4 regions of the Enterobacter sp. K510 genome follow, and region 4 is predicted to be linked to each of the others. Evidence: predicted binding sites of a transcription regulator. Region 4 holds the regulator's gene; each other region holds the start of a gene.
The links. Region 4 encodes LexA, which represses DNA repair genes until DNA is damaged. Its sites were predicted from a motif close to TNCTGTATGTACATACAGNA; they were not measured.
Positions count from the first base shown of each region.

Region 1 (2,204 bases), on a different contig from region 4:
GGCCAGCTGCAGGGCGGTGGTGATCCCCATCGCGTTTAATTTTTTCGCAATACGCCGGCCAACGCCCCACAGTTCCTCTACCGGCTGAAGCGAAAGCAGTTTTTCTGTCCGCCGTGTATTGGCCGGGGTCAGCGCCAGTACACCGCCAAACTGTGGCCACTCCTTTGAGGCCCATTGTGCTGATTTTGAAAGGGTTTTTGTCGGTCCCATGCCCACGCCGATGGTCAGGCGGGTACAGGCAAAAACATGTTCCCTCAGCTGCCTGCCAAAGGTTTCAAAGTCTGTACAGTTGTCGATCCCGCGTATATCCAGAAACATCTCATCGATACTGTACTGCTCAACGCGGGGAGCAAGCTCCTCCAGGCAGGCCATCACGCGATTCGACATCGAGGCGTAAAGCTCATAATTGCTTGAAAAAGCCCAGACCTTTTCAGGGAACTGCATCTCTTTCAGCTGAAACCACGGTATGCCCATTTTTATCTGAAGCCGCTTTGCTTCGGCACTTCTCGCGATCACACAGCCATCGTTATTGGACAAAACGACGACCGCCCGGCCCCGCAGATCCGGCCTGAAGACTTTCTCGCAGCTTGCATAAAAGGAATTTACATCGGCCAGGGCAAACATCAGAACATCTCCCGTGGCCGGTGGATGATATGCGTCACCACCCCGAATATCTCCAGCTCATCTGGGTCCGGATATAACGTGGGATACGTGGCATTCATCGGGAGCAGGGCCAGGCGGGGACGCAGCTGGAGCCGTTTAACCGTAAACCCCCCGTCAACGCTGGCCACGACAATATCGCCGTGTACGGGTTTTTCCGCACTGTCGACAACCAGCAGATCACCGTTGAAAAGACTGCCATCCGCCATACTGTCCCCGCTTGCGCGGAGATAGTAGGTTGCGCTGCGGCGTCTGACACAATAGTCATTTAAATCAAGCTCCTGCTCAACATAGTCCTGTGCCGGAGACGGAAAACCACAGGAAGCCCTGTCGGCAAATAAAGGAAATGCCAGCGGCGGACAATCACTGGCGGGAAACATCATAACCAGTTTCATCTTCTTATCTCTTTTATACTGTATGTATAAACAGTATAGGCGGAGAGCTTTTTAAAAGTGAAGTGCAAAAACTTCTGCCGGTGCGTTCCGCGCGGTTTCTTATCACTATATTATCGAATTGAGTAATGTATTATTATCAATTTGAGTATTTAATATTGACACCTTTGATGTTCGTGATAGCATTATTCTCAATTTGAGAACAAATAAAGGTGCTTAATGATGAATATCTACTGTGATGATGGTTCAACGAATGTAAAACTGGCCTGGTTTGCTGAAGGCACTCTCAACACGTCCATTTCAGCCAATTCGTTCCGTCATGGCTGGAAAGTGGCTGATTTCGGGGCAAATGCTTTTAACTATCAGGCAGGCCTTCTGAAGTACACCTGGGACAGTGTCAGTCGTGATGCGGTCCCGACCACAAACGTGGAATATCAGTACGGCGATATGAATCTCCTCGCGGTCCACCACGCACTTCTGAACAGTGGTCTTGCGCCGCAGCCGGTTTCGCTGACCGTCACGCTGCCCCTGAGCGAGTATTACGATCAGGACTGCCAGAAGAATGAAGACAACATAGCGCGAAAACGTTCTAACCTGCTCCGTGAGCTGACTGTTAACAAGCGGGAACGCTTCACCATTACCGATGTGAAGGTGATGCCGGAATCGCTGCCCGCCGCGTTCAGCAGACTTGCCCGGCTGAAGCCTGGCCCGGCAGAAACCTCCCTCATCATTGATCTGGGGGGCACCACGCTCGATGCCGGGATCATTGTGGGGCAGTTTGACGACATCAGCGCCGTGCATGGCAATCCGGGTGTCGGGGTATCTGTGGTGACCCGTGCAGCCCAGGCTGCACTGCGTGCCGCTGACAGTGAAACCAGCCCCCTGATGGCCGATACCGTCATCCGGTCCCGGAAAGATCGTGCATTTCTGGCCAGCATCATCAATGATGGAGACAAAATTGATTATGTAACTGACAAAATTGAAGAAGCAATCGCCACGCTGGGCGCGCAGGTGATCGGTGAGCTGGTTCGTTATCGCAACGTGAACAGAATTTTTCTGGTTGGTGGCGGTGCGGTGCTGATTGAAGATGCTGTCCGTCAGGCATGGCCATTATCGCCGGAGCGGATCGAAATCATTCCAGATCCCCAGCTG
Region 1 is NZ_JBNRLQ010000010.1:4,175-6,378, reverse strand. Features, by position in the region: gene ACQUTD_RS16970 (Y-family DNA polymerase) at 1-624, opposite strand, end outside; gene umuD (translesion error-prone DNA polymerase V autoproteolytic subunit) at 624-1,055, opposite strand; gene parM (plasmid segregation protein ParM domain-containing protein) at 1,275-2,204, shown strand, end outside.
Region 1: the regulator LexA is predicted to act here: its motif matches at 1,072-1,091, upstream of umuD (translesion error-prone DNA polymerase V autoproteolytic subunit).

Region 2 (2,204 bases), on a different contig from region 4:
CATCATGTATTGCTGTTTGCGTGAATTCTGCGCTGGCTGCCGATTTACCCGTCACCCCTCAGCCACCGCAAATCCAGGCCGCGTCCTGGGTTTTAATGGATTACACCACCGGCCAGGTATTAACCGCGGGCAATGAACATCAACAGCGCAACCCGGCCAGCCTGACCAAGCTGATGACCGGCTACGTTGTCGATCGCGCCATTGACAGCCACCGCATCACCCCGGACGACGTGGTAACGGTCGGTCCGGACGCCTGGGCGAAAGGCAATCCGGTGTTTGACGGCTCCTCGCTGATGTTTATCAAACCGGGCGACCGCGTCACGGTGCGCGATCTCAGCCGCGGGCTGATCGTCGATTCCGGCAATGACGCCTGCGTGGCGCTGGCGGATCATGTGGCGGGCGGCCAGCCGCAGTTTGTGAAGATGATGAACGATTACGTGCAGAAGCTGCACCTGCGCGACACCCATTTTGAAACCGTGCATGGCCTCGATGCGCCGGGGCAGCACAGCTCCGCCTGGGATCTGGCGGTACTCTCCCGCGCTATTATCCACGGGGAACCGCAGTTTTATCATATGTACAGTGAGAAAAGCCTGACGTGGAACGGCATTACCCAGCAGAACCGCAATGGCCTGTTGTGGGATAAAACGCTCAATGTGGATGGGCTGAAAACCGGCCACACTTCCGGCGCAGGCTTCAACATTGTTGCCTCTGCCGTCGACGGGCAGCGCCGCCTGATTTCAGTGATCATGGGTGCCGACAGTCCGAAAGGACGCGAAGACCAGGCGCGTAAACTGCTGCACTGGGGCCAGCAGAATTTTGATACGGTGCAGGTGCTGCGCCAGGGTCAGAAGGTCGGCAGCGAGCGCATCTGGTTCGGCGATAAAAAACAGGTGGCGGTTGGCACCGGGCAGGATTTCTGGCTGGCGCTGCCCAAATCAGAAGTGCCTTACATTAAGGCAAAATACACCCTGACCAACAAAGATTTACAGGCGCCGATAGCGGCGCATCAGCAGGTGGGGGAGATCGCGCTTTACGATCGCGACAAAGTCATCGCCCACTGGCCGCTGTACACCCTGGAGAGCGTCGGTAAAGGCGGGGTATTCTCGCGCATAAACGACTGGTTCCATCATTAATCTTAAGCATTCAGCTGACTGACTGGCGAGTATGCGAGCCTGCTCGCATACTGACAAACTGGTGGGTGTAGAGTGATTTTGCATCACTTATAGTGTGTATCCATACAGTTAAATTCGTCGGAGGCAGCAATGGACTATCAAATCAAAGACGTTGATTCGCGTAAGATTGCCGGTTTTCATCTGGTGGGGCCGTGGGAAAAAACCGTAAAGCAGGGCTTCGAACAGCTGACCCTGTGGGTGAAGAGTAAGCAGCTGCAGCCCCTAGAGTGGATCGCGGCCTATTACGACAATCCCGATGAAGTACCAGCTGAAAAGCTGCGTGCCGATGTGGTGATCGCGGTGGATGAAGACTTTGTCCTGCCGGAAAACAGCGAAGGTGTGATGCTCACCGAACTGCCCGGCGGCGCTTATGCGGTAGCCCGCGCGCGCGTTGAAAACGAGGATTTCCAGCAGGCCTGGGACGGATTCTTCGACACGCTGTTAGCGGATCAGAATTACCAGATTGCACGGGGTCCGTGCTTTGAGATCTATCTTAATGTCGACAGCGGCGAAGGGCACTGGGAGATCGACATGCATATCCCCGTCGAGCCAAAAGTGCTCTGACGGCGTTTTGGCCCAGCCTTCAGAATTGATCCTGGAGGCGTTTATGGCGCGACTGGCGAGTAAATCGTCATTTTTGCCATCATTCAGGCCATAACGCGGAAATCGCCTGGTAAAAAGCCGCTACAATTGCGCCTTTGTTGTTTTAGCCGGAGAACGGGTGTGCGCCCCGACAAATCACTCAGCCCTTTTGAAATTCGTCTCTACCGTCACTATCGTATTGTCCACGGGGTGCGGATCGCGCTGGCGTTTATTCTGACGTTCTTACTGGTGCGCTTACTTCAGGTTCCCGAAGGCACATGGCCGCTGATCACGCTGGTGGTGATCATGGGGCCGATCTCTTTTCTGGGCAACGTGGTACCGCGCGCCTGGGAGCGCATCGGCGGCACTATTTTTGGCTCGGCGCTGGGGCTGGTGGCGTTAAAGCTGGAGTTGATTTCGCTGCCGGTGATGTTGCTGTGGTGCGCAGCG
Region 2 is NZ_JBNRLQ010000002.1:207,862-210,065, forward strand. Features, by position in the region: gene dacD (serine-type D-Ala-D-Ala carboxypeptidase DacD) at 1-1,133, shown strand, start outside; gene sbmC (DNA gyrase inhibitor SbmC) at 1,263-1,736, shown strand; gene ACQUTD_RS03465 (FUSC family protein) at 1,896-2,204, shown strand, end outside.
Region 2: the regulator LexA is predicted to act here: its motif matches at 1,224-1,243, upstream of sbmC (DNA gyrase inhibitor SbmC).

Region 3 (2,204 bases), on a different contig from region 4:
GGAGTGGACGTTGGTTTTCAGTCCTTCCTCTTCCCCTTCAATGGACTCGTGGATCTCTTTGCTCGCTTTCCAGATCAGGAATAAGCCGCCAAGCAGCAAAATCAGATCGCGTGCCGACACCGCATGGCCCATCACCTCAAACAGCGGCGTGGTCAGGCGTATCACCCATGCGATTGAGGCCAACAGCGCCAGACGCATGATCATTGCTCCCGCAAGGCCAAGACGGCGGGCGCGGTTACGCTGTGCGGGCGGGAGTTTTGCCACTACCAGAGAAAGGAAAATAATATTATCGATACCCAGCACTATTTCCAGCAGCGTCAGTGTTCCGAGCGCCAGCCAGGCATTGGGATCGGTGATCCATGCAAATAACATCGTAAAAGTCCTGCCAAAAAAAGAAGGGCTAATTATAAGCGCAAGCCCGGTCAGGGCAAAATTTAATAACCCTGCAACAAAAAATGCCGCGCCAGCAATGCGCGGGTAAAATTCTTTTTCAGATAAAAGCCGCGGGGCAGGGTCAGGATACGTTGGCCCTCGGTGCCCACGGCCTCGGTCAGCGCTTTACTGTTCGCCGCTTTCGGGCGCAGTTGCAACACTTCGCCGTGACGCGCAGTAATTGTTTCAACCTGACCCAGTACGATGAGATCCATTAGCTCCTCCCAGTCCAGGCGCAACTGGCGCTCCTCATCTTCATCCGGACTCCACAGCAGCGGTGCTCCCACACGCCGCACGGCGAGAGGGATCTCCCGCGATCCTTCCACCGGGATCCACAGCACACGCTTTAACTTGTGACGCACATGACTGGTTTCCCACACCACCCCGCTATTACCCGTCAAAGGGGCAACGCACACAAAGGTGGTTTCCAGCGGGCGTCCGGCGTTATCCACAGGAATGGTTTTAAGCTCCACCCCGAGCGCCGCGAAATCCTGTTCCGGCTTGCTGCCTGCGCTTGCGCCCAGCCAGCGTTCCAGCAGGATCCCGGTCCAGCCCTTATCACGTTTCAGATCCTGGGGCACTGGCAGACCGGCCATTTGACCCAGTTCTCCTAACGTGAAGCCCGCCAGACGCTGTGCCTGCGCTAACAGCTTTGCTTCGGAATCCGGCGGTGAAGTTAAGGGAACAGGTGGAAACATGATTCAGACCTTTGGTTAAAAAATGAACAACAATTATGCACCGGGGTGAGCAGTGAGGTTTATTTCTATCGGCAACCTTCAATACTATGATTTAACGACTCTTTTTGGAAATAAAACCTTATGTTGCGCAACAGCCTGCCCGGTTTTCCAATTCTGGTCACTGGCAATGAACAGGATCTTACACCATGTTATCCACAGAAAAGTGGGATAACTGGTAAAAACCTTCACTACTGTTTCCATTTACAGCCTTGACGTGGGAGCAAAATCGAATTTTCGCACAAATTGTGTTTAACTTAGTGGCACAATCTGTGGATAAAACCGACGCTGTGCGATCTTTCATCAGCGAGGCGATCATCCCTGTGATGATCGTCACATAACCGCCTTTTCGTTCCGGTATAAGTGCATTAAGATACTGACGCATAGCGCTTTATTTTTTTATGGCATGGATGCGGATTTAGGACTACTCCGGGTTTTCCCCCTTTAATTCCATACTTCTTCACAACTATATCCACAGAAAAAGTGAATAAAGTGGCCGCCCGGAACCCTAATCTGTTTATAACTCGGCAGATAACTGTGAGTTATTCAATTGTTATTAGGTTATGCACCGTTAACAGAGTGGTTTACCGTTTACCACTAGTGTGAAACAATCGTTCAAATTCAGATTTTTTTTGAGGTAGTCCGGTGATTGATGACGATGGCTACCGCCCTAATGTTGGGATCGTAATTTGTAACCGACAGGGCCAGGTGATGTGGGCCAGGCGCTTTGGTCAGCACTCATGGCAGTTTCCTCAGGGGGGAATTAACCCCGGAGAATCCCCGGAGCAGGCTATGTACCGGGAGCTGTTCGAAGAGGTTGGGTTAAGTCGTAAAGATGTGCGTATCCTTGCTTCTACTCGCAACTGGTTGCGTTACAAGTTACCGAAACGTTTGGTGCGTTGGGACACAAAGCCGGTGTGTATCGGCCAGAAACAAAAATGGTTTCTTCTGCAATTAGTCAGCAGCGATGCTGATATTAATATGCAAACCAGCAGTACCCCCGAGTTTGATGGCTGGCGCTGGGTGAGTTACTGGTAT
Region 3 is NZ_JBNRLQ010000001.1:232,885-235,088, reverse strand. Features, by position in the region: gene ACQUTD_RS01055 (TerC family protein) at 1-372, opposite strand, end outside; gene mutH (DNA mismatch repair endonuclease MutH) at 435-1,130, opposite strand; gene rppH (RNA pyrophosphohydrolase) at 1,812-2,204, shown strand, end outside.
Region 3: the regulator LexA is predicted to act here: its motif matches at 1,359-1,378, upstream of mutH (DNA mismatch repair endonuclease MutH).

Region 4 (2,204 bases):
TGCGCGCGCAGGGTCAGTAAATCTGCCTTCGAGTTGTACGGTAAGACGTACATAATAGGGCGTGAGGTATCAAGTCCCAGTTCCTGGGCAGGTTCTGCCGGAATGGGCTTGCTTTTTACCAACGCGCCTAATGGTAAATTAAGTAATTTGTAGTAAATTCGTGGCCAGCCGGACATATACGATGTGAAGCCTCTGGTTAATAATCCTGTTGCGCCGCAAGAATATCAGAAAGCGCGCGTAAATTCTGTTGTACCAAGGTCTGCTTGCATAGACATTGACGCTAATTACATAAAAAGGTTCTTTTGATGGCCAATAATACCACTGGGTTTACTCGCATCATAAAAGCAGCAGGGTACTCCTGGAAAGGCGTTCGCGCCGCCTGGATCAACGAAGCGGCGTTTCGTCAGGAAGCGGTAGCGGTGATCCTGGCGATTGCCATTGCCTGCTGGCTGGACGTGGACGCTATCACGCGCGTGCTGCTGATCGGCTCGGTAGCGCTGGTAATGATAGTGGAAATTCTGAACAGCGCGATTGAAGCGGTGGTGGACCGTATCGGCACGGATTTTCATGAACTTTCCGGGCGCGCAAAGGATATGGGCTCGGCGGCGGTGCTGATGTCCATCCTGCTGGCGCTCGCCACCTGGGGCATGCTGTTGTGGTCGCATTATCGATAATGCTCGCATAAATCGACAAACTCCGCTGTTTTGCTCAAAATTCGATTCCAAATTTTACTTTGCCTGTATATACTCACAGCATAACTGTATATGCAACCAGGGGGCGGTATGAAAGCTTTAACGGCCAGGCAGCAAGAGGTGTTTGATCTCATTCGGGATCACATCAGCCAGACAGGCATGCCGCCGACGCGTGCGGAGATCGCGCAGCGCTTGGGGTTCCGTTCCCCGAACGCGGCTGAGGAACACCTGAAAGCGCTGGCGCGCAAAGGCGTACTGGAGATCGTTTCCGGCGCGTCCCGCGGTATTCGTTTACTGCTTGAAGATGTTGACGGACTGCCGCTGGTCGGGCGTGTCGCGGCAGGTGAACCGCTGCTGGCGCAGCAACACATTGAAGGCCATTATCAGGTCGATCCCAATCTCTTTAAACCCAATGCAGACTTCCTGCTGCGCGTTAGCGGCATGTCGATGAAAGATATCGGCATTATGGACGGCGATCTGCTGGCGGTGCACAAAACCCAGGAAGCCCGCAACGGCCAGGTCGTGGTCGCGCGTATTGACGATGAAGTGACCGTTAAGCGGCTGAAGCGTCAGGGTAATACCGTGCAGCTGCTGCCGGAAAACAGCGAGTTTTCTCCTATCGTGGTTGACCTGCGCGAGCAGAGTTTCACCATCGAAGGGCTGGCCGTCGGCGTGATCCGCAACGGTGAGTGGCTCTAATCTCTTCTTTCCACGCGGCGGCAACATCATGATTGCCGCCGCGCGTCCGTTTCCCTTCTGGTAATTCAACGTGGCCTTTCTGACGACTTCCGACAAAGCGTTGTGGCGTCTTGCGCTGCCGATGATTTTTTCCAATATCACCGTGCCGCTGTTGGGGCTAGTGGATACCGCAGTCATTGGTCATCTCGACAGCCCGGTTTATCTGGGCGGCGTGGCGGTTGGCGCCATGGCCACCAGCTTCCTGTTTATGCTGCTGCTTTTTCTGCGCATGAGTACCACCGGCTTTACCGCCCAGGCCTTTGGCGCAAAAGATCCTCACGCCCTGGCGCGGGCGCTGGTGCAACCTTTACTGCTGGCGCTGATCGCCGGTTTCGCCATCATCCTCTTTCAGACCCCGCTGATTAATCTCACTCTGCACATTGTGGGCGGCAACGACGCGGTGCTGGAGCAGGCGCGGCGTTTTCTGGAGATCCGCTGGCTGAGCGCCCCGGCATCGCTGGCGAACCTGGTGCTGCTCGGCTGGCTGCTGGGTATTCAGTATGCCCGCGCGCCTGTGGTGCTGCTGGTGGTGGGCAATGTGCTGAACATCGCCCTCGATTTATGGCTGGTGATGGGGCTGCACATGAACGTGCAGGGGGCGGCGCTCGCCACCGTTATTGCGGAATACGCCACTTTTGTGGTCGGCCTGCTGATGGTGCAGCGCGGGTTGCGTCGCCGGGGGATCAGCCTGGCGATGCTGAAGACCGCCTGGCGCGGCAATATACGGCGGCTGCTGGCGCTTAACCGCGACATCATGCTGCGCTCGCTGCTGCT
Region 4 is NZ_JBNRLQ010000009.1:35,193-37,396, forward strand. Features, by position in the region: gene plsB (glycerol-3-phosphate 1-O-acyltransferase PlsB) at 1-176, opposite strand, end outside; gene ACQUTD_RS16040 (diacylglycerol kinase) at 306-674, shown strand; gene lexA (transcriptional repressor LexA) at 783-1,391, shown strand; gene dinF (MATE family efflux transporter DinF) at 1,462-2,204, shown strand, end outside.